4 regions of the Arthrobacter stackebrandtii genome follow, and region 3 is predicted to be linked to each of the others. Evidence: riboswitches for the same ligand, from Rfam matches in the RefSeq annotation. Region 3 holds a riboswitch; each other region holds the start of a gene.
What was found. A riboswitch is a leader RNA that binds a small molecule or an ion and turns the genes downstream of it on or off. The one in region 3 is predicted to bind S-adenosylmethionine.
Positions count from the first base shown of each region.

Region 1: it holds a riboswitch for S-adenosylmethionine, as region 3 does, so the genes downstream of both, JOF48_RS00940 (bifunctional o-acetylhomoserine/o-acetylserine sulfhydrylase) here and JOF48_RS06495 (DUF1737 domain-containing protein) in region 3, are expected to answer to the same signal.
Region 2: it holds a riboswitch for S-adenosylmethionine, as region 3 does, so the genes downstream of both, JOF48_RS03255 (hypothetical protein) here and JOF48_RS06495 (DUF1737 domain-containing protein) in region 3, are expected to answer to the same signal.
Region 4: it holds a riboswitch for S-adenosylmethionine, as region 3 does, so the genes downstream of both, JOF48_RS13065 (aminotransferase class V-fold PLP-dependent enzyme) here and JOF48_RS06495 (DUF1737 domain-containing protein) in region 3, are expected to answer to the same signal.

Region 1 covers NZ_JAGIOI010000001.1:197,342-204,736, reverse strand. The annotation lists gene JOF48_RS00945 (Tex family protein) at 1-1,381, shown strand, start outside; SAM riboswitch class IV at 2,095-2,211, shown strand; gene JOF48_RS00940 (bifunctional o-acetylhomoserine/o-acetylserine sulfhydrylase) at 2,287-3,603, shown strand; gene metX (homoserine O-acetyltransferase MetX) at 3,705-4,805, shown strand; gene JOF48_RS00930 (hypothetical protein) at 4,948-5,403, opposite strand; gene JOF48_RS00925 (SGNH/GDSL hydrolase family protein) at 5,633-6,439, opposite strand; gene JOF48_RS00920 (alpha/beta hydrolase) at 6,542-7,195, shown strand; gene JOF48_RS00915 (RNA-binding S4 domain-containing protein) at 7,277-7,395, opposite strand, start outside.
Region 2 covers NZ_JAGIOI010000001.1:783,058-790,452, reverse strand. The annotation lists gene JOF48_RS03270 (alpha-ketoacid dehydrogenase subunit beta) at 1-674, shown strand, start outside; gene JOF48_RS03265 (biotin/lipoyl-containing protein) at 671-904, shown strand; gene JOF48_RS03260 (VOC family protein) at 1,181-1,555, shown strand; gene JOF48_RS03255 (hypothetical protein) at 1,571-1,855, opposite strand; SAM riboswitch class IV at 1,868-1,978, opposite strand; gene JOF48_RS03250 (sodium:solute symporter family protein) at 2,143-3,666, opposite strand; gene JOF48_RS03245 (helix-turn-helix domain-containing protein) at 3,820-4,404, shown strand; gene JOF48_RS03240 (APC family permease) at 4,575-6,554, opposite strand; gene speB (agmatinase) at 6,867-7,395, shown strand, end outside.
Region 3 covers NZ_JAGIOI010000001.1:1,559,272-1,566,666, reverse strand. The annotation lists gene JOF48_RS06515 (LacI family DNA-binding transcriptional regulator) at 1-394, opposite strand, end outside; gene JOF48_RS06510 (UDP-N-acetylglucosamine 1-carboxyvinyltransferase) at 630-2,162, shown strand; gene JOF48_RS06505 (O-succinylhomoserine sulfhydrylase) at 2,268-3,479, opposite strand; gene JOF48_RS06500 (rhodanese-like domain-containing protein) at 3,625-4,017, opposite strand; gene JOF48_RS06495 (DUF1737 domain-containing protein) at 4,014-4,274, opposite strand; SAM riboswitch class IV at 4,358-4,480, opposite strand; gene JOF48_RS06490 (Pr6Pr family membrane protein) at 4,592-5,230, shown strand; gene JOF48_RS06485 (aminodeoxychorismate lyase) at 5,247-6,146, opposite strand; gene JOF48_RS06480 (HdeD family acid-resistance protein) at 6,150-6,758, opposite strand; gene cls (cardiolipin synthase) at 6,969-7,395, shown strand, end outside.
Region 4 covers NZ_JAGIOI010000001.1:3,003,000-3,010,394, forward strand. The annotation lists gene JOF48_RS13040 (AMP-binding protein) at 1-466, shown strand, start outside; gene JOF48_RS13045 (DUF3592 domain-containing protein) at 463-855, opposite strand; gene JOF48_RS13050 (metal-dependent transcriptional regulator) at 972-1,733, opposite strand; gene JOF48_RS13055 (Nramp family divalent metal transporter) at 1,751-3,001, opposite strand; gene JOF48_RS13060 (class I SAM-dependent methyltransferase) at 3,195-3,962, opposite strand; gene JOF48_RS13065 (aminotransferase class V-fold PLP-dependent enzyme) at 4,254-5,681, opposite strand; SAM riboswitch class IV at 5,720-5,833, opposite strand; gene hisN (histidinol-phosphatase) at 5,998-6,813, opposite strand; gene rsgA (ribosome small subunit-dependent GTPase A) at 7,232-7,395, opposite strand, start outside.

The DNA.
Region 1 (7,395 bases), 1.4 Mb from region 3:
GTGGAACGAGTCCCTCTCCACGCTGGTCCGGCTGGCCCAAAAGCACAACGTTGAGCTGATTGCCATCGGCAACGGCACCGCCAGCCGCGAAACTGACAAGCTGGCCGCGGAGCTGGTGGCCGAGCTCAAGCGCCAGAACCCGGAGAGCAAGGTCAGCAAGCTCGTGGTCTCCGAGGCCGGTGCCTCCGTCTACTCCGCCTCGGCGCTTGCCGGCGCCGAACTGCCCGGCATGGACGTGTCCCTGCGCGGCGCCGTCTCCATCGCCCGCCGCCTGCAGGACCCCCTGGCCGAACTGGTCAAGATCGAACCCAAGTCCATTGGCGTGGGCCAGTACCAGCACGACCTCACGCCCGCCAAGCTCGACCGCTCCCTCGATGCCGTAGTGGAGGACTGTGTCAATGCCGTGGGCGTGGACCTGAACACGGCCTCGCCCGCGCTCCTGGCGAGGGTGGCCGGCGTCGGGCCCCTCCTGAGCGAAAACATTGTGGCCCACCGCAATGAAAACGGCCCGTTCACCAAGCGCCGCGAACTGCTGAAGGTGGCGCGGCTCGGCCCCAAGGCCTTCGAGCAGTGCGCAGGGTTCCTGCGGATCACCGGGGGAGCGGAGCCGCTCGACGCCTCGAGCGTGCACCCCGAGGCGTACGGCGTGGCCCGCAAGATCCTCGTTGCGGCGGGTGCCAAGCCGGCTGAAGTCGCTGGCGGCGTTTCGGCCGTGGCCTCCGTCAACCCGGCCGACTTTGTGGACGGCGACTTCGGCCTGCCCACCGTCACGGACATCATCGCGGAGCTGCAAAAGCCCGGCCGCGACCCCCGCCCCCGCTTCGAGACCGCCACATTCACCGACGGCATCGAGAAGATCACCGACCTGCGCCCCGGCATGATCCTCGAGGGCACCGTTTCCAATGTGGCCGCTTTCGGCGCCTTCGTTGACATTGGCGTGCACCAGGACGGGCTCGTCCACGTCTCCGCCATGAGCCACTCGTTCGTCTCCGACCCCCATACTGTGGTCAAGTCCGGCCAGGTGGTGCGCGTGAAGGTCCTCGAGGTGGAGCCGGAGCGCAAGCGCATTTCGCTCACCCTGCGCCTCGATGACGAGGCCGGCCAGCCTTCAGGCGGGAAGTCCGACGCCGGCTCCCGCGGTTCCGGGCGCCCCTCGCCCCAGGGCGGGGGTGCTGAAGGGCGCGGACGCGGGCAGGGTGCGCGCGGTGCCGGGCAGGGCGGAGGTCGGGGACAGGGCCAAGGCGCCGGCGGCCAGGGGCAACGTCGGGGCCAGGGCCAGGGCCAGGGCCAAGAGGCCGTCCGCCCCTCGCGCGAATCCGCCCCGGCTCCCGCCAACACCGCCATGGCCGAGGCGCTGCGCCGGGCGGGGCTGGGGAAGTAGCGTCGCGGTGCCGGGCGGGGACCGCAGCGGGCCTTCGAGCGGTGGCCTCCCGGCGATTCACGCGGTGGCGGTTGTTCCATGGCGCCGGGTGCCGGAAGGTGGGGCCGGCATCCCGGGCCGCGACCGCCATCGAGAGCCGGGCGCCCAAGTACTGTTTGCCGCCAGCGTCCGCTGAAAACCCGCACCATGCCGCCACCAACCATGCCGCGGGGCAGATATTGCGAACCGCCAGGGTTGCACAGGGGGCGGATCGCAACATCTGCCCCCTCGTCGGCACTGCAGTTCTCGAGACGATGAAAATGGCCCTGTCGTCGCTTCGAATCTACAGATACGGCCCCTAAACGAGCTCCCCAATGAGCCGCCAAACGAGCCCCCGGACGACCGCATTGCAGGCCTTGTCTATGTTGTCGCGGACGTCCGGAAACCTTGTCTGTGTTGTCGCGGACGGCTAGGGGCCTTTTCTGTGGCCTCGGCGGCGCCGGCCGTTAGGCTTCACCGTGACCCGTGACCTCTGGCGTCGGCAGCAATCCGGGGGCGTCGACGACCACGGCGGCAGGTGCGGATTCGCTGGTACGGAGCCATCCGGCGTCGTTCATGAATCATTTATTCGCCATATGCCATTTCTGGGTTGGAATTTCAAGCAGAAGTTCGCTAGAAGTCATAAAGTCGTCACAATCTTGCAAGCGCGCAAAGTTTCTTCCAGACTGGTTGCAGGTCATGAGTGTCAGCGAACAGCCCCGGCTAGCTGACCGGCAACCCTCCTTCCGCGGTGGGGTGCCCCGGGTGAAGACCAGGCGCCGGACCAACCGGTCACGGCGCAAGCGCGGGCCATTCGCACCTTGACCCTCCACGCACCACGCGCGGGAGGCTCACAGTTGCAGGCCTCTAGTGTTAAGGAAACAGCCATGAGCAACGGTTGGTCATTTGAAACCCGTCAGATCCACGTAGGCCAGGAGCCGGACGTCACCACTGGTGCACGGTCGCTGCCCATCTACCAGACGACATCGTTCGTGTTCCCGTCGGCCGAGAGCGCCGCCGCCCGCTTTGCCCTGGCGGAGCTGGAGCCCATCTACACCCGCCTGGGCAACCCCACCACGGCTGTCGTGGAAGACCGCATTGCCAACCTCGAAGGCGGTGTCGGTGCGCTCATGCTCGCATCCGGGCAGGCCGCAACCACGTTCGCAATCTTGAACATTGCCGGCGCCGGCGACCACATCGTCTCCAGCCCCAGCGTCTACGGCGGCACGTTCAACCTGCTGGCCCACTCGTTGAAGAAGCTGGGCATCGAGGTCACGTTTGTCTCCGATCCCGACAACCTGGATGAATGGCGTGCAGCCGTGCGCCCCAACACCAAGGCGTTTTTCGGCGAGACAGTCTCCAACCCGCGCCAGGACGTGCTGGACCTGGAAAACATCAGCGCCATCGCCCACGAGGCCGGCGTGCCGCTGATCGTGGACAACACCCTCGCCACCCCGTACCTGATCCGCCCCATCGAGTGGGGTGCCGACATCGTCATCCACTCCGCCACCAAGTACCTGGGCGGGCACGGCAACGCCATTGGCGGCGTCATTGTGGACAGCGGCAACTTCGACTTCGCCGCCAACCCGGAGAAGTTCCCCGGATTCAACACCCCCGACGAGACCTACAACGGACTGGTCTACGCCCGCGACCTCGGCGTGGGCTGCGCACTGGGCGCAAACCTGGCCTACATCCTCAAGGCCCGCGTACAGCTGCTGCGCGACCTCGGTTCCGCCATTTCACCGTTCAACGCCTTCCTGATCGCCCAGGGCATCGAGACGCTGAGCCTGCGCGTGGAACGCCACGTCAGCAACGCCGTGGCGGTCGCCGAGTGGCTGGAGGCCAACGAAAACGTTGAGGCTGTCGCCTACTCCGGCATCCCCTCGAGCCCGTGGTTCGAACGCGGCCGCAAGTACGGTCCCCACGGCACCGGCGCAGTCATCGCCTTTGACATCAAGGGCGGCGCCGAAGCCGGCAAGCGCTTCGTTGACGGACTGGAACTGCACTCGCATGTGGCCAACCTGGGCGACGTCCGCTCGCTGGTCATCCACCCGGCTTCCACCACGCACGCACAGCTCTCACCCGAGCAGCAGCTGGCGGCGGGTGTGCGCCCGGGCCTGGTTCGGCTGTCGGTGGGACTGGAAAACGTCGCGGACATCATCGCGGACCTGGAAGCCGGATTCCGCGCAGCCAAATCAGCGTAAGCCACGTGAATCCAGTGATTCCGACGGCTGTGGAGCGCAAAGTGTTGTCCCCTGAAACCGACGCCGGCACGGCAAAGCCCGCGGCCGCCTGGTCCACCTCTGTGGGCCTGGGCGGCGGCGTGCTGCGCTCAATCCACATCGGTGAACTGCCGCTGGAGGCCGGGGGCGCGCTGCCCTCCGTCACCATGGCCTTCGAATGCTGGGGCACCCTCAATGAGGCCGGCGACAATGCAGTCCTCATCCAGCATGCCCTGACCGGCAGCACCCACGTCAGCCGCGGCGACTCCGAAGAAGACGGGTGGTGGGAGGGTCTCGTGGGCCCGGGCGAGGTCATCGACACCGACAAGTTCTTTGTGGTGTGCGCCAACATGCTCGGCGGCTGCTACGGCACCACCGGCCCTTCCAGCGTCGCCGCTGACGGGCGCCCCTACGGCTCCCGCTTCCCGTTTGTCACCATCCGCGACTCGGTCGAGGCGGAGGCGCGACTGGCCGACCGCCTCGGCATCAGCTCCTGGTACGCCGTCATTGGCGGTTCTATGGGCGGGGCGCGGGCCCTCGAATGGGCTGCAAGCCACCCTGACCGGGTGCGGAGGTGCGCCGTCGTCGCTTCCTGTGCCGCCAGCACGGCCGAGCAGATCGCCTTTGCCCAGGCACAGGTGCTCGCCATCCGCCAGGATCCCAACTTTGCCGGCGGGGACTATTACGACGGCGCACCTCCCACCTTGGGCTTGGGGCTGGCCCGTCGCATTGCCCACATCACCTACCGTTCAGAGGAGGAGATGGGCGGGCGCTTCGGCCGCGACGCGCAGGATGGCGCCACCATCAGCCATGGCCGGCTGGAGGCCCCCGGGGATTCCCGTTACAAGGTGGAGAGCTACCTGGACCACCAGGCCCACAAACTGGTGGGACGATTCGACGCCAACAGCTATATTGCCATCACCGAGGCGCTCATGAGCCACGATGTTGCCCGCGGCCGGGGCACCCTGGAGGAAGCCCTCGCCGAGACGGCGGGTGTGGAATTTGTGGTTGCCGCCGTCAACAGCGACCGGCTGTACTTCCCGGCACAGTCCGAGGAGCTGGCGGCCGCGCTGCCCGGCCAGGTGCCCGTGGCGCGGATCGATTCACCCATCGGCCACGATGGTTTCCTGACGGAGGTCGCAGCCGTGGGAGGGCTGCTCAAGGAGTCGTTCTTCCGGGATTGAAGCACGCCGCCGTCATAAGGGACGTCACTCAAAAAACCCGCCCCGGGGAGCTCCGGGGCGGGTTTTTTGATGCCATGTCGCGGCTCGAGGCTGGGCTTGTCAATGGCCCGGCCCCAGCCTCGGCGTCTTCAAGAACTTCTGGCTAGAACTTCTTGAAGATGCCCTCGCGGTACGCCGCATACTGGTCGGCGTCGACCTGGCCTGCACGGCGCGCCGCGTCGAGGGCATCCAGCTGGCGTTTGAGCTCGGCCTCGGCCTGCATCCGTTCGTTCAGGTATCCCGTGGTCTGGTGGCCGTGAGAACTGTCGTAGCCCTTCAGCGGCACACCGTTGAGCAGTGTTCCCACGTAAGGAGCGGTGCCGCCCTGGTGGGCCGTCCCCGTTTGTTGCGGGAGCTTGGCCTGCGGATGCTGGTGGGCGGGTGCGGCCAAGTGGGGGTTCGCCTGCTCCGCCCGCCTCTTGCGCGCGGACGCCCGGAAGAAGGAAATGAACAGGCCCGCGGCAATGATGATGAATATGAAGTACGGCGGCAGGCTGAATGAGGAAGGCGACGACGCGGCGACACTTCCCGCAGCCAGCGGCACAAGCACAACGGTCACAAGGCACCTCTTTCAGGTAGGGCGCGCGGTGGGCGTGCCTCCTTCCATCCTAGTCGCCCGGTCCGGCTGCGGCCCGGCCCGGCAGGAACCATGGGCCCGGTCCGGCGGCCAGTAATCGCAATTCGCGGTGGGAACTATGGGCCCGGCGCCAACCACTGGCAAGGCCCGGCGGCACCTACAGGCCAAGCGCAGCGGCATGCACCGACGTCGTGAGTTCCCGGGGTGACGGCTAGGCCTCCGGCGGGCCGAACACCGGGCCGGGGGTGGGGCGCTTGGCAGAGACGCCGTCGCCGGAAGACTGGTGGCGGATACGGCGCAGCACCCACGGGACCAGGAATTCACGGGCCCAGACCAGGTCCTCGGCGCGGGCGGCCTGCCACTTCTGCGGCGGCAGCGGCGTGGCGTCCATGGGAGTGAGGGAGTGGCGGACGTTGAGCGCGTGCAGCACCATCATGGCGATGGTGTGGTGGCCCAGCGGGGAGAAGTGCAGTCGGTCCTCATCCCACATCTGCGGGTCGGTGAGCTGGCGCAGGGACCACATGTCGCCCACGATCGCGTCATGCCGGGCTGCAATGGTGCGCAGGTTCTCGTTGTAGATGGCCACGCGGCCGCGGATCAGTCCCAGCACGGGGGTGTCGCGGATGTCGGGGCCGTTGAGGATGATGACGTTTGCGCCGGCTGCCGTCATGCGCCCGACGGCCGCGTCGAGCTGTTCCGCGAGGGCGTCGGGGTCTGATCCGGGGCGGATGAGGTCGTTGCCGCCCGCGGAGATGCTGATCAGGTCCGGCTTCAGGGCCAGTGCCGGTTCCAGTTGTTCGGCCAGGATGGGCGCGAGGAGGCGGCCGCGGATGGCGAGGTTGGCGTACTTGAAGTCGTTGCTGCCAAGGCTCAGCTGTTCGGCAACACGGTCCGCCCAGCCGCGGTGGCCACCGGGGCTGGAGGGCTCGGGGTCGCCGATTCCTTCGGTAAATGAGTCGCCCATGGCGACATATCGGGTCCAGGGATGCTGCAACAAAGTATCATTCACGCTATACATACTGCCCGGTAACATCCCGGGTGCGCCAGCCCAACGTGCCAGATTCCACACAGTTTCTGCCGATTTTTTTGGGCCGGGCGCACCGCATGGAAAGATGTGGGCATGAGTGAAACCCCGACAGTCCTTTGGTCCCGCCCCGAAACTGGGCGGCCCGGGACGCCGCTCCTGGTGATTTTCCACGGCTATGGCGCTGACGAGGAGGACCTGTTTTCGCTGGCCGGCCAGCTCCCGCCCGAGTTCACCGTGGCCTCTGTCCGGGCGCCGCTGCAGGCCGGGCCCGGCTACGCGTGGTTCCCGTTGCGCAACGACCTCAGCTATTCGGTGACGGCAGTGACCGAGGCCGCGACCGCCGTCGAACGCTGGCTGGACAGCGTCCGCGAAGGCCACACCTCCGTGACGCTGCTGGGCTTCTCGCAGGGCATGTGCATGGCCACATCGCTGCTGCGCCACCGCCCCGCCGACTACGCCGCCGTGGTGGGCCTGTCCGGATTTGTAGTGGACGCCGAGGGGGATCCGTTCTTCGACGACGACGCCGTCGCCGCGCTGAAGCCGGAGATTTTCTGGGGCCGCGACCAGGCCGACCCTGTCATTCCGCAGACCGCCGTTGAGGCCACCAACACCTGGATGCACGGCCACGCCTCGCTCACCAAGGTGCTCTACACAGGCATTTGGCACGGCATCAACGCCCAGGAAATTGGGCACGTGGGCGAGTTCCTGCAGTACAAGGTGCTCAACGCTGCGCAGGCTGCCAAGTAGCCTTCTGCCAAATTAAGTACGACGGCGGGCACCTCCAAGGGTGCCCGCCGTCGCCTTTAGCATGTGGTCATGTCCGGGACGTCAGGCCCCGGTGGTGATGCGGACTGTTTCGCCGTTGACCGTGACGGTGTCCCCGTGGTGGAGCTGGCGGCCGCGGCGCTCGTCGATTTCGCCGTTGACCTTCACCAGGCCGTTCCTGA
Region 2 (7,395 bases), 780 kb from region 3:
GCGTTCCCATGGTCCTCATGACGGCCGTGGGCGGCGGCTATTCCGACGGCGCCCAGCACTCCCAGGCGCTGTGGGGCACCTTCGCACATCTGCCAGGCATGAAGGTCGTGATCCCGTCGAACCCCTACGACGCCAAGGGGCTCATGACGGCGGCCATCCGCTCCGACGATCCCGTGGTCTACATGTTCCACAAGGGTGTCATGGGCCTGGCCTGGATGGCGAAGAACAAGCGCTCCATCGGTGCCGTGCCCGAGGAGGACTATGAGGTCCCGCTGGGCAAGGCGAAGGTGGTTCGTGAGGGGACGGACGTCAGTATTGTGACGCTCTCACTCTCGGTGCACCACAGCCTGGACGTCGCCGAGAAGCTGGCGGACGAGGGCATCAGCGTCGAGGTCCTGGACCTGCGGTCGCTGGTTCCGCTGGACCGTGAGACCATCATCGCCACGGCCTCGAAGACCGGCAAGGTCATCGTGGTCGACGAGGATTACCAGTCCTTTGGCCTTTCCGGCGAGATTGCGGCCACGATCGCCGAGCACAGCCCCACCCTGCTGACGCACTTCAGCCGGGTCTGCATGCCGGATACACCCATTCCATACGCCCAAGAACTCGAATATGCTGTGTTGCCAACGGCCACACGCATTGAGGCCGCGGTCCGAAAGGCGGTTGCCGCATGAGTGAAGTCCTGTTCCCGATGATGACAGGGGATGGCTCCGAGCCCGGCGTCCTGGCCACCTGGTACGTGGCCGACGGGGAAGTGGTTGCGGAAAAGCACCTGCTCGCCGAGGTTGCCATAGACAAGGTCGACGCCGAGATTTACGCCCCCGTTTCCGGCACCGTCCGGCTTCGGGTGGCCGAGGGTGACGAGGTGGCCCAGGGCGCTGTCATCGCCGTGATCGAGCCCTGACTCCTCCAAGCGGCCGGCCGGCCCACGAAGAACACCTGCCGCATGCGGCAGGTGTTCTTCGTGTCCGTGTCATGGGACGGCCCAGGTAATATGAGCTTGTGATTACCGGATCGGCCTCGCGCCACGCACGGATTGGCAAGCCGGCGGGCTCCTGAACCGCGCCCGTTCCGGCCGCGCCCGAAGCCGGGCACCTCCTTCGCACCGCTGAACCCAGCCCCGCCCGCGGCGAACCGCGCCGCACGGCGGGCGACACCACCCAGCGAAGGAGAAAACACCATGCCAGCAACTTTCAACCACACCATCATCGCGGCCACTGACCGGACTGCCTCGGCCCGCTTCTACTGCGACATCCTGGAAGCCGAGCCCGCACAGTCCTGGGGCCCGTTCACCAACATCACCCTGGCCGAGGGGGTCATGCTCCAGTTTGCCGAGCCGCCGGTTCAGATCCAGATGCAGCACTACGCCTTTCTGGTGGACGACGCGCACTTTGACCGCGCGCTCAACCGCTTCAAGGAGGCCGGCATCGAATACTGGGCCGACCCGCAGATGGCGCGCGCAGCCGAGACGAACACCGAGCACGGCGGCCGCGGCGTCTACTTCAGGGACCCTGCCGGGCACGGCCTGGAACTCATCACGCAGCCGTACTTTTAGAAGCGGGGCGGGTGCTTAGTAGGCTTCCAGCTTGAATCCAATGCCGCGCCCGGCGCGCACCCCGGTCTGCGCAACTGTGATCACCAGGGTGCTGATCTCCGGAATCCAGCGTGCCGGCAGGACCGCCTGGCCCAGGGCGGAGACCAGCAGGGCCGGGTCCGGCGACCAGAAGGCGCGGTGCCCGTTCGGGGTCAGGAAGGTGACGGCGCCGAGGTTGACGTCAACGGCGGGCAGCACCGAAATCCCGCGCGTGTGGGCGGCGGCGGGGCGGGTGGAGGGGGCGACAACGGAAAATGACATGGCCTGAACCTTCTCTTGCTCTTGCCTGCGGAGGTCCCCGCCGGCCGCTTCCTCATCCGAACCACCCGTGAAGCATGGGGTTGGCGTGCGGCCAGTCGGAGCTTGGCGCCGCATCTCTTGAAGCTGGTCCCACTGTACGTCCTTTAAGCGCGACGGCGGCGGGTTCCGAAATATATTACGGAACCCGCCGCCGTCGACCATTAATAAACGGCACCAAAAAACGCCGGGAATCCTTGAAGAATTGCGGATTCCCGGCGTTTTCTGCGGGCCGGATGCTGGGGGCCAGATTACTTCGCCAGGGCGGGGGCTTCCTCGTCCGGGTTGGAGTCGGTGGCGGCTGCAGCCAGGCGGTCGTCCCAGGCCTTGCGGATGTGCGCCGGTGTGGGCGGGGTCAGCAGGGACACCACCACGTAGACGATCAGCGAGGATGCCAGGCCGAAGTAGATCGGCTCGTTGGCGTAGATGCCGTCGGCGCTGGGGATGGCGCCGGTGGCGTACAGGATCAGCGAGGCGATCGTGACAATGCAGCCCACGGCCATGGACCAGGCGGCGCCGAGGCCGGTTCCGCGCTTCCAGACCAGGCCGCCGATGATGGCCACCAGGAGGCCGCCGACGAGGATGTCATAGGCGATGGTCAGGGCAAACACGACGTCGTTGAGCACGATCGAGATGGCGACCACGGCAATGCCAAGGACCAGGACGTACCAGCGGTTGGCGTTGACGTCGTGCTCGGGGTTGGAGGTGTCGGAGGTGTCGATCTTCTTGCCGAACCAGCTGGCCACGAACGGGACGACGTCCTTGCGGGCCACGGTGGCGGCGGCGATCAGGGCGCCGGAGGCGGTGGACATCATGGCGGCCACGGCGGCGGCCATTACGATGCCGCCGATGCCCATGGGCAGCAGGTAGGTTGCGACCTCGGCGTAGACGGCGTCCTTGCCAAGGTTTGCCACGTCAATGGTGGGCAGCGCGACGGCGGCTGCCATGCCGATCAGGGCGCCGGCGATGCCGTACAGGACGCAGTAGATGCCGGCCGAGGCGCCGCCCCACCGTGCCACCTGCGGGGTGCGGGCGGTGAAGACGCGCTGCCAGATGTCCTGGCCGATGAGCAGGCCCAGCGTGTAGATGACGAAGTAGGTGATGATGGTCTGCGTGCCGATGCCGTCCCACTGGAAGAAGCTGGCTTCCACCCTGTCCTGGATGCCGGACAGGCCGCCGGCGGCGTTCCAGGCGAAGGGCAGCATGAGGAAGAAGATGCCCACGGTCTTGATGATGAACTGCACCTGGTCGGCCAGGGTGATGGACCACATGCCGCCGATCGTGGAGTAGATCAGCACGATCACGCCGCCGATGGCGATGGCGAGCCAGCGGTCCCAGCCAAAGAGCACCACAAAGATGGTGGCATAGGCGCCGGTGGAGGTTGCCGAGATCATGATGGTGTAGGCCAGCATGACGATGCCGGACATCTTGGTGGTCTCCTGGCCGTAGCGCAGGCTGAGCATCTGCGAGACCGTGTAGATCTTCAGCTTCTGCAGGGTGGGCGCGAACAGCAGGCTGAGCAGCAGCACGCCCATGCCGATGGCCACCACGAGCCACATGCCGGAGATGCCGAACTTGTAGCCCAGGCCCACGCCTCCCACGGTTGAGGCGCCGCCAAGGACGACGGCGGCCATGGTGCCGGTGTAGAGGAAGGGTCCCAGGCGGCGGCCGGCCACGAGGAAGTCGCTGTTGTTCTTGGTGCGGGACTTTCCCCACCAGCCAAAGGCCAGCATGGCCACCAAATATAAGACAACAATGGCTATGTTTAAGTCCATGCGAAGCTCCAGTGCGCGAAGTTGATGATTGGTCCCCAAGTAATAAATTGCCTCTAAAGCAACAATTGTTGTCTATTAGGCTAAACTGTGATGGTAGTTACAGTCAATATGCCGTCTGAAAACACGGGGCGGCCACGTCCTGCAAGGAGCCCCATGAAAGCCCTGCCCCTGGAACCCAGCACCGATCCGGTGGCGATCGGATCACGGATCCGTGCGGCTCGGCAGGACCAGCGGCTCACGATCGAGCAGGTGGCCGATGCAACCGGGCTCACCAAGGGGTTCCTGAGCCGGGTCGAGCGGGATTTGACCTCACCCAGTGTGGCCTCACTGGTGACACTGTGCCAGGTGCTTTCGATTTCCATCGGCGACCTCTTTTCCGCCCCGGAAATCCATTTGGCCCGCCGCGGGGAGGGCCCCCGCATCTCCCTGGGCGGCGAGGGGATTGTCGAGCGGCTCCTGACGTCGCGTTCCGAACGGCGCCTGCAGATCCTTGGCGCCACCATTGAACCGTTCGGCCGCGGGGAATCGGAACTCTATGCCGTGGACTGCGACGTGGACGTGCTGCACATCGTCAGCGGCGAACTGAGGCTGCGCATGACGCAGGAATCCTATGACCTCAAGGCGGGGGACACCCTGTCCTTCCCGGGCCGGGAACCGCACAGCTGGGAAAACCTCACGGACAGGCCTGTTGAGGCGCTGTGGATCCTGGTGCCGGCCGCCTCGGGCTCCGGCGGCTAGGCGCTTCCCATGACACCCGGCATTGTGGTGGAAGCCGAGTTGCCGGCCCGTCTCTCCGACTATGACGCAGTTGTTGCACAAAAAGCGAGTAAGCAAGCGCTTTCCGCTGCAACAACGGCGTCATAGATGGGTCGGCAGGGAGCACGCACCGTCGGGCGCTACCCCGTTCCTCAGCCCACGTGCACCCAGGGGCGCAGGGTCAGCTCCGGCTCGGCCTCGCGGAGGACCTCGCGGGTGACGGGTGCGATCTCGCCCTCGCCGATGAACAGGTACTTCAGCAGGTTCTTGATGGGGTTGCCCTCCGTCCAGCGGAAGTAAATATGCGGGATCAGGCCGGTGGCGTCGCGGATGTGAAGAAGGACGGCTGCGATGGTGTTGGGGACGTTGGAGGAGTGGACCTGCAGGATCTTGAAGCCGTGGCGGGTGATGCCGCGGACCTCGAGGGCGGTTTCAAAGTCGGAGGAGTCGTCCACGATGACCTCCATGAAAAGCACCTCGCGGGGGTCGCCGATCTCGTTGACGGACGCCGCGTGGGCCAGCTTGCGGCGGTAGGCGGAGGCGCTGCGGGTCTTGGGGTCGTGCGAGATGATGCGGATGGTGCCCTCGTCCACCGCGGCCACAAAGTTCATGGCGGCCTCGTCCATGCGGATCCACGTGGCGCGCAGTTCAAACGAGCGCCGCATGCGGGAGAGCAGGCTGACAATGACGATGCCCAGAATGAACAGGAGGGCGATCTTCAGGCCGTCCGGGCGCTCGATCGAGTTGGCCACGGTGGTGTAGATGAACGCCACGGACACGGCGCCGAAGCCGATGGTCTTGGCCCGCTCGCGCTTGCGCCGGGCGGAGAGCGTCACGGCGACGGCGGCCGAGGTGATGAGCACCAGCACGCCGGTGGCGTAGGCGCCTCCCTGGGCATCGACGTCGGCCTTGAAAATGATGGTGATGAGAACCGCGACGGCGGTGAACACCAGCACCAGCGGGCGCACCGCGGCGGCCCACTGCGGGGCCATGCCGAAGCGCGGCAGGTAGCGCGGGACGAGGTTGAGCAGTCCGGCCATGGCGCTGGCGCCGGCAAACCAGAGGATCGCGATGGTGCTGATGTCGTAGACGGTGCCGAAGCCCTCGCCGAGAAGGTCGTGGGCCAGGAATGCCAGGGCGCGGCCGTTTGCTGCGCCGCCGGGCTGGAATTCATTGGCGGGGATCAGGATGGTGGTGGCGAGCGAGGAGGTGATGAGGAAAGTGCTCATGATGAGCGCCGCAGTCGTCAGGAGGCGGTGGGCGCCCTTGATGCGGCCCTCCGGGTTTTCCTCCGTATCCGTGGGGCGGCCCTTGATCTGGGGCATGACGGCCACGCCGGTTTCAAAGCCGGACAGGCCCAGGGCCAGCCGCGGGAAGACAAGGAGCGCCACGGCCACCACCATGACGGGGTTGCCGTGCTGCGTGGTCAGGGCCGTCCACCAGTCGGCCGTGAGCAGCGGGCTGCCCGCCACATTGACCAGCGCGACGGCGATGACCACCAGGTTGAGCGTGAGGAAGACCGCCACGAGCGCCACGGCGATGCCGATTGCCTCCTTGAAGCCGCGGAGGAACACGGCGGCCAGGGCGGCGATCAGCACGAGGGTGATGGCCACGTTGTGCCCCTGCAGGAATGAGGGTGCGAAGGGGTTTTCGATGACGTGGGCGGTGGCGTCGGCGGCGGAGAGCGTGATGGTGATCATGAAGTCGGTGGCCGCAAAACCGAGCAGGGCCAGGACGAACAGTTTGCCCCACCAGCGGGGGAGGAGGCGCTCGAGCATGGCGATGGATCCGGCGCCGTGGGGGCTTTCGCGGGCCACCCGCTTGTAAACCGGCAGGGCTCCGAACAGGGTCACGATCACCAGCACGATGGTGGCCAGCGGGGCGAGCACGCCCGCAGCGAGCGCGGCGATGGCGGGCTGGTAGCCGAGGGTGGAGAAGTAGTCGAGGCCGGTCAGGCACATGACACGCCACCACGAGTGACGCTTGTGGTGTTCATCCGGGCGGCCGTGGGGGCCCTGCCGCTTGCCGGAACTTTCCGGCATGCCCTCGAGCAGCCAGTGGCGCAGGGCTGCCCTGCCCCGCGGTTTTCCGGTTGCCCCGGGGTCTGCTGGAGCTTTGGCGAGGGATGTCACGGGCGGCCTTTCGTTGTCCGGCCGTCCATTGGCGGCTTATGGAGACTAGCACCGGCTGGGGGTTGCGGAGCCCTGTATTGACGAAATCTTTACGGACATTCTTGCGCCGAATCCCCAAAAGGGATGCCCGACACGGCACTTCGTGCCGGCAGGCCGCCGCGGGGTGCGGACGGTCGCGAAAATGTACCTTCCAGAAAACTTTTGGTTCACATTGGTGAACATCGGTTGTACGATGGTGAACAACTTCGGTGTGACGCACGTCTAATCGTGCGCACCCGCCGCCAAACGCTTCCACACGAAACGAGGACGTCCATGAAAGAGATCCGCATCGAGGCCAACGGGAACCTTGGCCCGATCGATTCCTCCCAGATCCCGCGCTACGCCGGTGCTGCGACGTATGCGCGCCTGCCGCGGCTGGACCAGGTTGGCAAGGCGGACGTCGCCGTGGTCGGTGTTCCCTTTGACAGCGGCGTTTCCTACCGCCCGGGCGCGCGCTTCGGTGCGAACCACGTCCGCGAGGCTTCACGCCTGTTGCGCCCGTACAACCCGGCCTGGGACGTCTCCCCGTTTGAAAACTGCCAGGTGGCGGACGCCGGAGACATGGCCGTGAACCCCTTCAACATCAACGAGGCCATCGAGACCATCCAGCAGAACGCGCTGGACCTGACGGCGGATGGCGCCAAGCTGCTGACTATCGGCGGCGACCACACCATTGCCCTGCCGCTGCTGCGCGCCGCCGCCGAGCGCGCCGGCGAGCCCGTGGCCATGCTGCACTTTGACGCCCACCTGGACACCTGGGACACCTACTTCGGCGCAGAGTACACGCACGGCACCCCGTTCC
Region 3 (7,395 bases):
TGCTCTCCGCGGCAAACACCAGGGCGTCCACCTGCCGGTCCAGAAGCATGGTGAATGCACTGTTTTCGCGGGCCTCCTGATTTTGGGTCTCGATGACCAACAACAGGTATCCGGCATCGAACGCGGCGCTGCTGGCACCCTGCAGGAGCTCACCGGCGAACGGGCCGCCGGCGATGGTGTCGGTGACAACCCCGATGGTGTGGGTCCGCTGGGCCTGTAGTGAACGCGCGACGGCGTTGGGCGTGTAGTTCAGTTCCTTGGCGGCCGCCAGAATGCGCAGCTGCTTGTCCTTGGCGATATTGCCGTCCGCCCTGCCGTTTAGCACGAAGCTGACTGCGCTGCGGGAAACGCCGGCGCGGTTGGCAACGTCCTGGGAAGTGGCCTTGCGTGCCATGGAGCCTCCTAAATCGTGTTAGGCCAGCTTACTGCCTCAATGTTGCGCCGCGACGGCGGATGTTTCAGGCGTGGCGGACCCGCCGGTGTACCGTGGAGTAACAAGCGGGGCATTAACGCACAACTGACAGCGCATTTATCGCACATGGCGATTATTTACGTGAATTTTCTTCAAAGACTGTCCAAAAGGTCACATGATCCCGGGGAATTATGCATACCGTGATATAAATGCACTTATGACTCAAGTGGCTGCAGAAACTGTCGGCGTTTTGGTGCGGGATGCACGGAACGAAAAAGGCTGGACCCAGGGCGAGCTGGCATCCCATCTCGGAACCAGCCAGAGTGCCGTGGCGCGGATGGAACAGGGCAAGCAGAATCTGAGCCTGAAGATGATCCAACGCATGGAAGACCTCCTCGAGGCGAATCTCTTCAGCGTCGGGGCCGTGTCCAAAAACGCCGTCACCCACCTGCGCGTGCACGGCGGCCGCCAGCTTTCCGGCAGCGTTGACGTGAACACCAGCAAGAACGCAGGCGTGGCTCTGCTGTGCGCCAGCCTGCTGAACCGCGGCACCACCACCTTGCGCCGCGTGGCCCGGATTGAGGAGGTCAACCGCATTGTTGAGCTGTTGACGTCCATTGGCGTCGAATGCACCTGGCTCGATGACAACGACCTGCAGATCCGCCGCCCGGAGGTGCTGGACCTGGCGCAGATGGACATCGCCGCCGCCAAGCGCACCCGCAGTGTCATCATGCTGCTGGGCCCGCTCCTGGACGAGGAAAACCCCTACCGCATCCCCTACGCCGGCGGCTGCGACCTTGGCACCCGCACCGTGGAGCCGCACATGCAGGCACTGCGCGAGTTCGGCTTGGACGTCAACGCCCACGACGGCTTCTACCTGGTCCAGGCCCCTCGCAGCGACGGCGAAGACCGCACCTTTGTGCTCACCGAGCGCGGGGACACCGTCACCGAAAACGCCATCATGGCCGCCGCCCACCGCGAGGGCACCACCGTCATCCGCAACGCCAGCCCCAACTACATGGTCCAGGACCTCTGCTTCTACCTGCAGGGCCTGGGCGTCACGGTGGAAGGCGTGGGCTCCACCACGCTGACCATCAAGGGCAAGTCCCGCATCGACGTGGACATTGAGTACGCCCCCTCCGAGGATCCCATCGAGGCCATGTCGCTCATCACGGCAGGCATCGTGACCAAGTCCGAGGTCACCGTGCGCCGCGTACCCATCGAGTTCATGGAAATTGAGCTCAAGGTGCTCGAGCAGATGGGCTTCCGCTACCTCAAGTCGGCCGAGTACGTGGCACGCAACGGCAAGACCCGCCTCGTGGACATCACCACGCTGCCCTCCGAACTGAAGGCCGCACCGGACAAGATCCACCCCATGCCTTTCCCCGGCCTGAACATCGACAACCTGCCGTTCTTCGCCGTCATCGCCTCCTGCGCCGAGGGCACCACGCTGATCCACGACTGGGTCTACGAGAACCGTGCCATCTACCTCACGGAACTGAACCGCCTCGGCGCCGGCGTCCGCCTGCTGGATCCGCACCGCATCGACATCACCGGCCCCACCGCCTGGCGCGCCGCGGAAATCGGCTGCCCGCCGGCACTGCGCCCGGCAGCCTGCATCCTGCTGGCCATGCTCGCCGCGAAGGGCACCTCCGAGCTGCGCAACATCTACGTCATCGAGCGCGGCTACGAGGACCTGGCCGAGCGCCTCAACACCGTGGGCGCCGAGATCGAATACTTTCAGGACTGATCCGGCTCGGCTTCTTCCCCGAGCACGACGGCGGCCGGTGACCTTTCGCGCGAAAGGTCACCGGCCGCCGTCGTGCTTGGGAGGGACGCCCGTACAGTTCAGCCCCTAGATTGCTGCCAGCGCCGCCGCGAGGTCCTTCTTGAGGTCGTCCAGGTCCTCGAGTCCCACGGACAAACGCAGGAAACCGTCGGAGAGCCCAATCGCTGCACGGCCCTCCGGCCCCATGGCGCGGTGGGTGGTGGTGGCCGGGTGCGTGATCAGGGACTTCGCATCGCCCAGGTTGTTGGAGATGTCGATGATGGACAGCGCGTTAAGCAAGGCAAACGCGGCGTCCTTGCGCGTTCCGGAGGCCGGTTCGGCCAGCTCAAATGTCAGCACGGTGCCGCCGGCCTTCATCTGCTTTTTGGCCAGCTCGTACTGCGGGTGCGAGGGCAGGTGGGGGTACAGCACGCGGGCCACCTGCGGCTGCGCCTCGAGGAATTCGCCGAGCGCCAGCGCGTTGTTGCACGAGTGCGTCACGCGCAGGTTCATGGTCTCCAGGCCCTTCGTCAGCACCCAGGCATTGAACGATGACAGCGCCGGCCCGGTGTGGCGCATGAGGTTCTTCACGGGCCCGTCGATGAACTCCTTCGTGCCCAGGATGGCTCCGCCCAGCACGCGGCCCTGGCCGTCAATGTGCTTGGTGCCCGAATACACGATGATGTCCGCGCCGAAGTCGCCGCAGCGCTGCAGCAGCGGGGTCGCGAACACGTTGTCGGCCACCACCTGCGCGCCCGCCGCATGGGCGAGGTCGCACACGGCCTGGACGTCGATGATCTCCTGCATCGGGTTCGACGGGGACTCAAAGAACACGGCCGTGGTCGGCACCGAGAGCGCCTCGCGCCACTGCTCCAAGTCCGGCCCGTCCACAAACACGGTCTCCACGCCCCAGCGCGGGAGCAGTTCGTTCAGGATCACAAAGCAGGAGCCGAAGAGCGAGCGCGACGCCACCACCCGGTCCCCGGCAGCGAGCAGCGCGCCCAGGGCGGTGAACACGGCCGACATGCCGGACGCCGTCGCAAAGCATGCCTCCTTGCCCTCCAACAGCCGCAGCCGTTCCTGGAACGTGGCCACCGACGGGTTGCCGTAGCGTGAGTACACGAACCGGTCCACCTCGCCCGTGAACGCCTGCTCGGCGGCCTCCGCGGACTCGTACACAAACCCGGAGTTCAGGAACAGGGCCTCGGACGTTTCCTGGAAGTTGCTGCGGTCAAGGCCGCCGCGGACGGCTTGGGTGTCCTCTGCCCATGTGGCTGCGTGCTCATTAAAGTTGCTCAATGGTGGTTCCTTGGCTTTCGCTTGTGGTGCTGGTGAAGTACGACGGCGGCCCTTGCGCCATGCGCTTGGCGCACCCCGGGGCCGGTTGGGTTTGGTGTGCCTGCCGGTGGTGGCCGCCTGCGGCTGGCTGGCAGGCCGCGGCAGGCTAGTGCCAGGGCAGCTTGCGGTTCTTCCAGCCGTTGACCACGCGTTCGCCGTAGCGGTCGGGCTCGCCTTCAAACCCCTCGAGGATGTTCCACGCCGTGTAGCCGGCGGCGGTTGCCGCCTCGGCGGCGGCGATGGAGCGGGCGCCGGAACGGCACAGCACCACCAGCTCGGTTCCCGGCTGGACCACCTCGGCCAGCTCGCGCAGGAAGTCCGGGTTGTTGTGGCCGCTGCCCAGGTTCCACTGGATGAAGGCGGGCTTGGCGTTCAGCGCCGAAATGTCCGGCACGCCGATGTGCTGCCATTCACCCTCGGTGCGCACGTCCACCAGGACGGCGCCCGCCGCCACGCGCTCCCACGCCGATTCCGGGCTCACGTCACCTGCGTAGCTCATGCGATGCCCTCGCCGTCGAACTCAAGTTCGGCGTCCAGATCGTCAACCGCGGTGGCGACAGCGGCGTCGCTGACGGCCACGGCGGCGGGCAGGATCACGGCCTGGGCGGCCACCACGGAGGTGCCGTCAAAGGTCACGGCCGGTCCGCCATGGAGCACATACCCTTCCGCGAGGGCTTCCGAAACCCGCTCACAAAAGACGCGGTCGTCGGGGCCGGTGATGAGCCGGTAGGCCAGGGGGGATTCGTGCGCGGACATGGGTACTCCTCATTGCAAGTAGCCGACGCAGCAAGCGGGAGCTGGGGGCGGTGCCTGGGGTTGGGCCAAAGACGCCGCGGGATGGTTCACGCTTGCAAATTGCCAGCCATGGATCACTGGGTTTGCCGAGTATTCACCTGAGGCACCCCGCCGGAACAGAGGGTTGCCGTCCAGCAAGTCAGGGCTTGGCGCTGGCACTCATTACTCCCTTTGAAAATAACACACGCATGCTCCCGGACCGCCACCGCAGGGCGAGTATGGCGCAACATGACGGAAATCAGCAGACGCGCGGGCCCCGGCACTGGCATCATGAATCCATGACCACCACGCGCATGTTTGCCGCCGTCCGCTTCGCCTTTGGCGCCACGACCCTCGCCGCCGTCGGAATTCAGCTGGGCATCCACATCAGCCACGGCTTCAGCGTGCTGAACTTCTTCAGCTATTTCACCAACCTGTCCAACATTTTTGCCGCCGCGGTGCTGGTGGTTGAATCGGTGCTGGCCTGGCGCGGGAAGGACCTTGGCCCGGCCTGGGCGTTGCTGCGCTGCATCTCGGTGGTGTGCATGGCACTGGTGGGCATTGTGTTCAGCGCCCTGTTGCGGGATGTCGACCTCGGCTCGCTCCTGCCCTGGATCAACACGTGGCTGCACTATGTCATGCCAGTCGCCATCGTGGCAGACTGGCTCATCTTCCCGCCCCGCCACCCCATCCCGCTCAAGCGCATCGGCGTGGCCGTGCTGTTCCCGCTGGCCTACCTCGCGTACTCGCTGGTCCGGGGCGCGGCCACCGGCTGGTACGCCTACCCTTTCCTGAACCCGGCCGACGGCGGATACGCTGCGGTCCTGCTGACCTGCCTCATCATTGCGGTGGTGTTCGTGGCCACGACGGCGCTGGCCATGTGGCTGGGCAACAAGCTCGGCGCGCGGCACACCAGCCGCGACAGGTCCTACGCCTAGCTGTACGCGGGGCGGGCTATTCCGTTGCGGCCAGCAGCGCCGACAGCTCGGCTGTGAGCGCGGCACGGGTGGCAGCGTTGCCGATTTCCTGTCCGTCGATCGAGTTGACCGGTGCCAGCAGGCGCAGGCTGGAGATCAGCCACACCGCGTCGGCATCCAACAGGTCGGCGGGTGTGACGGGGCCGTAGCCCAGCTCCCAGCCGGCCTCCCTGGCCGCAGCGAACAAGGCGCCCTGGGTGGTGCCCGGCAGGATCCCGGTGTCCAGGTGCGGGGTGATGAGGCGCTTGACCGGGATGCCGGAATCATCCGAGATGTGTGCCAGGAGGACCGATGAGGTGGGACCCTCCAGCACAAGTTCGTCGTTGCTGGTGAAGATGACGTCATCGGCGCCTACGCTGTGGGCGTGGCGCAGCGCCGCCATGTTGACCGCGTAGGACAGGGTCTTGGCACCCATGAGCAGCCAGGGTGCCCGTGCGGCAATGTCACTGTCGTAGCCGCGCTCCAGCAGGACCACGGCCAGGCCCTTCTCGCGCTGGGCTGCCGCGGACGGGGACACGGGCGCCACGGTGACCCATGAGGTGGGCGAGTCGGCGCCCTCGGGCCCGCGCGTGGAAATGAGCTTGACCACGCACTGCCCGCCGTCAGGGGAGGCTGCGGCGTAGGCCGTGAGCGCCGTCGCAATGGCCGCCTGCCACTCACCCGCGCCGGGGATGGACAGGTCCATGGTGCGTGCGGATACGGCGAGGCGGTCCAGGTGTGCCTGCATCTTGCGGGGCACACCATTTACTGCGAGGAGGGATTCAAAAACCCCGTCACCCCGCGTGAGGCCCTGATCCGTGGCCAAAATGGTGGGGATCGAGGCGTCGGCCAGGCGGCCTGCGGGGTGGACGGGGTCCAGGAAAACCAAAACTGTCATGCGTTAGAGCTTAGCGGCCTTCAGGAATTCCTTGCCGAAGGTGAACGCGCGGATCACGCCGACAACGCCCAGGATGACCAGCATGATGGCGCTCATCATGACCAGCCAGAATGCGGTCCAGCCCGGAATGGCCAGCACGGCGATGCCGGCGATGATGCTGATGATGCCGAAGATGATGGCCCAGCCGCGGCTCTCCGCCTTGCCGGACTCAACCAGGGCAATGATGCCTTCAATGATCCAGCCGATGCCGATCATGATGACAGTGAAGATCAGCAGCGCCTCGCCCGTGGCTGCCGAGTTGCGCAGGGCGATGATGCCCGCGACCATCACAAGCAGGCCCAGGACGATGTTCAGTGCGCGCATGCCGCCGGAGATGCTGTGTCCGAAGATGCCCACGCCCACCTTGATGGCGCCGGCCACCAGGAAGTAGATGCCCAGGATGACGGCCACGACGGCAATGGTCTTCACCGGCCACACGAGCAGGATGATGCCCAGGACCACGGCGATGATGCCGCTGACGCCGAAGGCAACGCGCATGCCGTTGATGGCCTTCTTGGTCAGGGTTGCCGGATCAAGTGCGAAGATGTCGATAGTTTCTTGGGAAGCGCTCATTGTTGCCTCAGCTATTCGTGGTAGGTCAGCCAAGCATAACTGTTGGCCACCGGTGCGCGTGGGAGCGGCGTTGCGGCAATTTCGGCGGATAAGGTGGTGTCACCGGAGCGGGCACGACCCGTCCGGCATTCCGCGACGTTGGGCACGGGAGGTGCGGTGGTTTGGACAGCGATTAGCCTGCCAACGGGCAGTGCATGGGTATCGGCCCTGCTGGTGTTGGTCGACTTGGTCATCCGCGTCGTGGTGCTGGGTGTCATTCCCGGCAACCGGCGCCCCACCACCGCGATGGCCTGGCTGCTGTGCATCTTCTTCCTGCCGTACGTCGGGCTACTGCTGTTCCTCATGTTTGGCAATTTCCGGCTCTCTCGACGGCGGCGGGAGACCCAGGACGACGTCAACCGGCGAATCGTCGAGGGCACCCGCGACATTGCCTCCCAGGTGCCCGACTATGACGGCCCGGCCTGGGTGAAGTCCGCCATGGAACTGAACCAGAACCTGGGCTACTTCCCGGCGCTGGGCGGCAACTCGGTTCAGCTGATCGAGGGGTACCAGGAGTCCCTGGACGCCATGGCGGATGAAATCAGCCGGGCCACGCACTACGTCAATGCAGAGTTTTACATCATGAGCTCCGACGCCA
Region 4 (7,395 bases), 1.4 Mb from region 3:
CGCCTACGTGGACGCCCCCGAAAAAACTGCCGAACGCTACAGTGCCGACGGCTCCTGGTATATCACCGGGGATTCCGGGCGCCGCGACGGAGACGGCTACATCTACTTTTCCTCCCGTGACGATGACGTCATCATCATGGCCGGCTACCGGATCGGGCCCTTTGATGTTGAGTCTGTCCTGGTGACGCATCCGGTGGTTTCCGAGGCCGCAGTCATCGGCACCCCGGATGACATCCGGGGCGAAGTCCTTGAGGCCTTTGTGGTGCTCCGGGACTCCGCGGCCGGCTCCCCTGAACTGGCAGCCGAACTGCAGCGCCTGGTGAAGGACAAGTTCGCCGCCCATGCCTATCCGCGGCGGATCCACTTTGTCCCCGAGCTGCCAAAGACGCCAAGCGGCAAGGTGCAGAGGTACATCCTGCGTGCAGGGCGGACCACGCCCGCGGACAAGCCGGGAGCGCCGGATTAGGCGGGAAAACTGACCGCGAGCACCGTCAGTAGAATGGCGGTGAACAGGCCCAGAATGAGTATGATCCAGCCAATGATGATGAAGATCTGCCCTGAGCTCACCACCCCGTCCAGGCGGAAGCGAGAAAAGTCTTTAGGGTCGAAGGCCACCGTCACGGCCGTTCCGGGCAGCAGCGGCAGGGACCTGGCGACGGCGCGGCCGCGCCGGAAGACGCCGTCGGGACTGCGCCATTCATACCTGGGCGGGCCGAAGGTTCCGGAGGGAACTGCAATGCCCTGCACCAGCGGCCATTTGCCGCTGCCCGGCTTGTAGAGGACGGTGCCGATGGTCAGGAAAACTGCCCCGAGCAGGAGCGGGATGGCTGCAAAAACTGGTATCCAGGGAGGCATCCACCCATGCTACCAATCGGCCTGCCGGAAGCCGGAAGCCGGACGCCTTGTGGGACCCGGCGCAGCCTGGGCCCGCCGGTGCCGGACATTCGCGCTGTTGGGAACAGCCGGGGCTGTCAGTCCGCGGAGTGCCCGCTCATCAGGGTGCCGCCGGTGAACTCAGCCACGGCACATCCCGGGTGCGTGCCCACCGAGGCCAGCCACAGCGAGGCCGCAACCTCATCGCCCAAAGTCAGGTGGCCGGCGTCGGCCATGTCCTGGGAAGGTCCCGCCAAACTCACCTGCCAGCCGGCGCCGAAAGGCGGGCGGCCCAGGACGGTGAGCTGCGTGTCCAGGCCGATGCCGATGGATTCGAGGTGGCGCAGGAGCTCGGGGTCGTGGTCGCTGATGCGCGAGATGCGTCCGGTGTGGCCGGGGTCCAGCTCGTCAAGGCGGTGCGAGGGGGGCATGCTGATGCGGCCGGTGGCGTCGGGGATGGGGTCGCCGTGGGGGTCGCGGACGGGGTGGCCCAGCTTGGCGCTCATGCGCTCGATGAAGTGCTCGGAGACGGCATGTTCCAGCTGTTCGGCTTCGTCGTGGACCTCGTCCCAGGTGTAGCCGAGCTCGCGGACCAGGTAGGTTTCCAGCAACCGGTGCCTGCGGACCATGGACAGTGCGAGCCTCAGCCCCCGGGCTGTCAGGTGGATGGGGCTGTACGGCTGGTGGTCCACGAGGCCCTGGTCCTTGAGCTTGCGGACCATCTCCGACACCGACGAGTTCGCGACGCCGAGCCGGGTGGCCAGCACGCTGGAGGTGATGGGCTTGTCCTGCCATTCGGTGTAGGCATAGATGACCTTCACATAGTCTTCGATGCTGGAGGAGGTGGCAGTCTGTTTCACGTCCCCCAGCCTACCCGCTAGGCCTGCCCGGTGAAGGTCAGCCACAGCAGCAGGGCGTTCAGGGCCACGATCAGGATGACGCTGGTGAGTGCGGCAAGGCGCAAGGGGAGCCCGTCGCGGTGTTCGCCCATGACCTTTTTGCTCGCTGTCAGGCGCAGCAGCGGGATCAGGGCGAACGGGATGCCGAAGCTGAGCACAATCTGGCTCACGATCAGCGCCCAGGTGGGGTCGATGCCGACGGAGAGCAGGATAATGGCCGGGATCAGGCTGACCACGCGCCGGGTCAGCAGCGGGATGCGGATGTGCAGCAGGCCGTTCATGATGGTGGCCCCGGCGTAGGCGCCCACCGAGGTTGATGCCAGTCCCGACGCGAGCAAGCCCACTGCAAACACCACGCCCATGACCGGGCCCAGGCTGTCCACTATCGCTGTGTGCGCGCCCTCGATCGTGTCGGTTCCGGAGACCCCTCCCAGTGTTGACGCGGCCAGCAGCAGCATGCCGATGTTCACTGCGCCGGCCAGGATCAAGGCAAGGACGACGTCGAGCCTGGTCGCCTTGATGATCTTCCGAAGGCGCGCCGGGGTGCTTCGGGCGTCGGTGTGGCGGTCCTTGGCCAGCTGAGAGTGGAGGTAGATGGCGTGGGGCATGACGGTGGCACCAAGCATTCCGGCTGCGAGAAGGACGCTGTTGGCGCCGTCGAAGCGGGGGACGAGTCCGCCGGCGATGCCGGCCGGGTCCGGCGGGCTGAGGACCAGCCCGGCGAGGAACCCGATGGTGATGATGACCAGCAGGAAGATGATGATGGACTCAAAATGCCGTTGGCCGTGGCGGTTCTGCACGCTCAGCAGGGCCATTGAGGTAACGCCGACTATCAGGCCGCCCACGGGGAGCGGGAGCTGGAACAGCAGGTGCAGTGCGATGGCGCCGCCCACCACCTCGGCGAGGTCCGTTGCCATGGCCACCAGTTCGGCCTGCAGCCAGTAGAGGCGGCGGCTGCGTGTCTTGAGTCGCTGGCCCAGGTGTTCCGGAAGCGACTTGCCGGTCACCACGCCGAGTTTGGCCGACTGGTACTGCACCAGCATGGCCATGACGTTGGCCGTGACCAGCACCCACACGAGAAGGTAGCCGTACGTGGCGCCGGAGGTGAGGTTGGCGGCCACGTTGCCGGGATCAACATAGGCAATGGCGGCGACAAACGCGGGGCCCAGCAGCACGAGCCCGCCGCGGGGGCTCCGCAGCGGACGCTTCTTCAAGGTGTCGAGCACAATCCATCCTTCGCTAAGCCTAAGTCAAATATTTAGGCTTACCGAAATCATAAGTGACGTGGCTGTGCTTGTCGAGGTGACTCAGTTTCCCTGAGGTATTGCTATGGGGAAACAAAGGTGGCGCTGGCGGGAGTTGGACCCGGGGCTGGGACCCCGCCGCCGGATGAGATGTGCTGCCCGGTGCCGTTGGACGGCGTCAGAGCTTGTGGCTGCGCCAAGTCTGGGCGAGATAGGGGAGCTCCAGTTCCTGGCCGTGCGCATGGCCCAGGTGTTCAAGCAAGTACCAAGCCAGATTGCCCATGACCTTTTCGCGGGTGGCATCGGATGCCTTGAGGTAGTAGCTGCGTGACTTAGCCAGCTCCATGATCCCCTCCGGCGTCAGCGGCTGCGCCCACCGGGTGTTGTGTGCTTCCGGTGCCGAGAACTCGGGGCCAACCTCGGGGCGGAAGTCGGGCTTGTGCACGTCGCCCGCGTGCATGATCCGGGCGAGGCGGTGGACCCACGGGAGGCTGACGTCGAGCTGGTTCCACACCAGCCCAAGGGTGCCGCCGGGCCGCAACACCCGTGCAATCTCGGTGCTGGCGGCCACTGGGTCGACCCAGTGCCAGGCCTGGGCCACCACCGCCAGGTCCGCCGATGCGCCGGGCAGGTCCAACTGTTCTGCAGTGCCGGTGACGGCCGTGACCTCTGGCAGGTTGGCCGTGAGCTGGGCGAGCATGTCGGTGGAAGGGTCGACGGCGGTAACGGTCCAGCCGCGTCCGGCCAGCAACTGCGTGTACTTTCCCGTGCCCGCACCAATGTCCAGGACATCGCGGACGGGGCCGGCCGTTTCCAGCAGCCAGTCCAGTGAATCGGCAGGGTAGCCGGGACGGACCTTGTGGTAATGGTCGCCGCCCTCAAGGAACGCTGCAGCCATGTGCCTGCGCCGTTCCGCGTCGAAAACCGGTCCGCCCATGCCTGCCATGTCCACTCCCACCAACGTTGTGCCTCCTGCTGCCGCTCAACTTTACCGTGGGCAGGGCCGCCCCATCCCCATGAAGCCCGCAGCAATGGCATCAATCAATGCACGCGACGCCATCGCAGCAATGGCTGGATTTCTCGAAACCCCATCGCAGTACGCAAGACGCAGTGCTTGGCTGTGGCACACCCCGCCGCACCGAGGTGCGACAGGGCTGGCCGAAAATCCGTCATTGGTGCGACAGGGATGGCCGAAAAGCGGTCATTGGTGCGATGGCGTCGAAGGGAGGGGCGTGGACTAGTCGGTGGCGCAGGGGGCTGCGCCGGCTGTCCCCGGGGTGTTGGGTGCCCAGTCGGGGTAGCTGCGGGTGTCGTTGGCGGGGACCCACCGGCCGGCGTCCACAACGTAATCCCAGCCGAGGCCGTCGCGCAGCAGTGCGGCCACGCCGTCGATCAGGCGCTGGGCATCCTCCAGCCGCGAGCCCACGCCGAAGCTGGCCCGCAGCGAACCGGCCGGCAGGCCCAGCCGGTTGAGCAGCGGGTGGGCGCAGAACTTGCCGTCGCGCACGCCCACACCGTGTTCGGCGGAGAGGTAGGCGGCGACCAGTCCGGCGTCGTATCCGGTGACCGAGAAGTTGACTACGCCGATGCTGCCGCAATCTGCGTAGTCGGCGCCGTCGTTGAACAACTCATGGACGCTGGCACCGTCGAGCGCGGCGAGCCCGTCCACCAGGTGCCTGCGAAGCTGCTGCTCGTGCTCGTGCCACTGCGCGGCGTCCAGCCCGGCGAGGACCTCGGCGGCCCGGGCCAGTGTGGCGGCGCCCAGCACGTTGGGGGAGCCGGCCTCGTGGCGGGCCGGTCCCTCGGTCCAGCTGGTCGACTCGAGGCGGACCTCCTTCACGGCGCCGCCGCCGGCCAGGTGCGGGGCCCCGGCGTCGAGCCAGTCGGGGCGGCCCACCAGGACGCCTGCACCAAAGGGGGCGTAGAGCTTGTGGCCGGAGAAAGCCAGGTAGTCGATGCCGCTCGAGGCCAGGTCGATGCGGCGGTGCGGGGCGAGTTGCGCGGCGTCAACCACGATCCGGGCGCCGTGCTTGTGCGCCAGCGCGGCAAGCTCGGCCACGGGCAGGACCTCGCCCGTGACATTGGAGGCGCCGGTGACGGCCAGCAGCACCACGTTCCCGGCGCGCAGCTGCGTTTCCACGCGGGCCAGGGTCGAGGCGATGGAGCCGGCGGCAACCACTGACCTGTGCGGGAGCGCCTGCCACGGGAGGAGGTTCGCGTGGTGCTCGATGTCCAGGTAGAGCACCTCACCGTGGGCGTTGGAGCGGCCCTCGGTGAAGCCGCGCTGCTTCAGGATGGATTCGACGCAGCCGGCCAGGAGGTTCAGGGAGTCGGTGGTGTTGCGCGTGAAAATGACGGTGTCGTCTGCGCGGGCGCCCACAAACTTGGCCACGATGGTGCGGGCGTTCTCGTACACCGAGGTGCTCACCTGGGAAGCGTATCCGGCCCCCCGGTGCACGCTGGCGTAGTAGGGCAGCACCTCATTCAGGTGTGCGGCCACCTCTTCCACGGCCGGGGCCGAGGCGGCGTAATCCAGGTTTGCATAGCGCACATGCCCGCCGGTGATGAGGGGCGCGGGCAGTTCCGCACCGACAACCGGCAGCAGGGGGTCGGCGGCAAGTCCGGACAATTTCAGGGTGGCTGATTCCAACAGGGCAGAGCTCATGAGTAGTTCCTTCGACGAAGGACCCTTGGGTGCCAAGGAGTCCGCGCTTGCCAAGACCGCTCCGGCCTGGCCAGGTCGTCACCCGGGGCACCCCGCCGCGAAAGGAGGGTTGCCGGCCAGCAAACCGGGGTTTAGCGCTGGCACTCGTGACCTATGCACAAGAGATTAGCCCAACTTTTTGACATGTGCATTTGTTACGCCGTGTGTCGTCACCTGGCCTGGCCGCGGCGCAGGGCAACGAACAAGTGCGACGGCGGGAGTCCGCCGTCGCACTTAACCCACCTGTGCTTCTACCTGGTTGGGGAGGGTGTGGGCATCAGCTGAGGAGGTCGTCCCAGCTGGGGTTCAGGCGCTGCAGCACCTCCGTGTGCAGGATGGAGTTGGTGGCCAGGGCGTTGCCGCCGTAGGGGCCGTCGACGCCGTCGAGCGAGGTGAAACGGCCGCCGGCCTCCTGCACGATCGGGACCAGGGCGGCCATGTCGTAGAGGTTGAGCTCCGGCTCGCAGGCAATGTCCACGCTGCCCTCGGCGACCATGCAGTACGACCAGAAGTCGCCGTACGCGCGGGTGCGCCAGACGTCGTCGGTCAGTGCGATGAAGTCATCGCGGTTGCCGCGCTCCTTCCATCCGGTCATGGAGGAATATGACATGGAGGCGTCCTTGAGCTCCGTGACGTTGGAGACGCGGATGCGGGTGGCGGAGGCGAGGGACTTGCCCATGTAGGCGCCGGTGCCCTGGGCCGCCCACCAGCGCTTGCCCAGTGCGGGTGCGCTGACGAGCCCAACAACGGGAACGCCGTCGTCCACGAGTGCGATCAGCGTGGCCCAGACGGGGACGCCGCGGACAAAGTTCTTGGTGCCGTCGATGGGGTCGATGATCCAGCGGCGCGTGCCGTGCCCGCTGCTGCCGAACTCCTCGCCCAGGACGGCGTCGCGCGGGCGGACGCGGGCGAGCTGGCTGCGGATGGATTCCTCGGCGGCCTTGTCGGCGTCCGTGACCGGGGTCAGGTCCGGCTTGGTTTCGATGGCCAGGTCGAGGGCCTTGAAGCGGGACATGGTCAGGGAATCCACGCTGTCCGCGAGCACGTGGGCGAGGCGGAGGTCGTCGTTGTACGTCTGGGGTTCGATGGTCATGGTGATTACGCTATCGCGGATTGGGCCCGGGTTCGGGCAGGGCCACTCCCCAACGACCTTATGCGCAGCGACGGGCCGGCACCGTGCGCATGGCCAAGCCCGTGTTTGGGTATGCGCAAGATTCACCTCCCAACGTGGCGCCAGTGAAGGAGCTGCGCCCGATGCCACCCCGAACCGTGCGCATGGCCAAAGCCGTGTTTGGGTATGCGCCAGATGGCCACCCAACTGTGCGCATAGGACCCAAGGGAGGGGCTTTGACCGCGGCCTGCCGTTGACCACGGCCCTGCCTGCGCAAGCTGGTCCGTGACGGACTCCCGCTCCTGCGCGTGGTTTGGGCACAACCACGCGCAGCCCAAGAGTGGCGCATCGTTTGTCCGTGACCGAGCGCAGGAGCAGGGCGGGCCGGGCGCCGTCGGGGTCAGTCGGTGACGCCGAGCTCCTTCTCAGCCGCGCGGCCTTCGGTGCGGTCGCTGGTGCCGAGGAGGCGGCGCAGCGACGCCAGGCGGGCCGGGCCGGCGTCGCCCGCGCTTCCCTCGGCAACCCACGGATCCAGTCCGCAGTTCACGGCGGCGCTGTCATGCT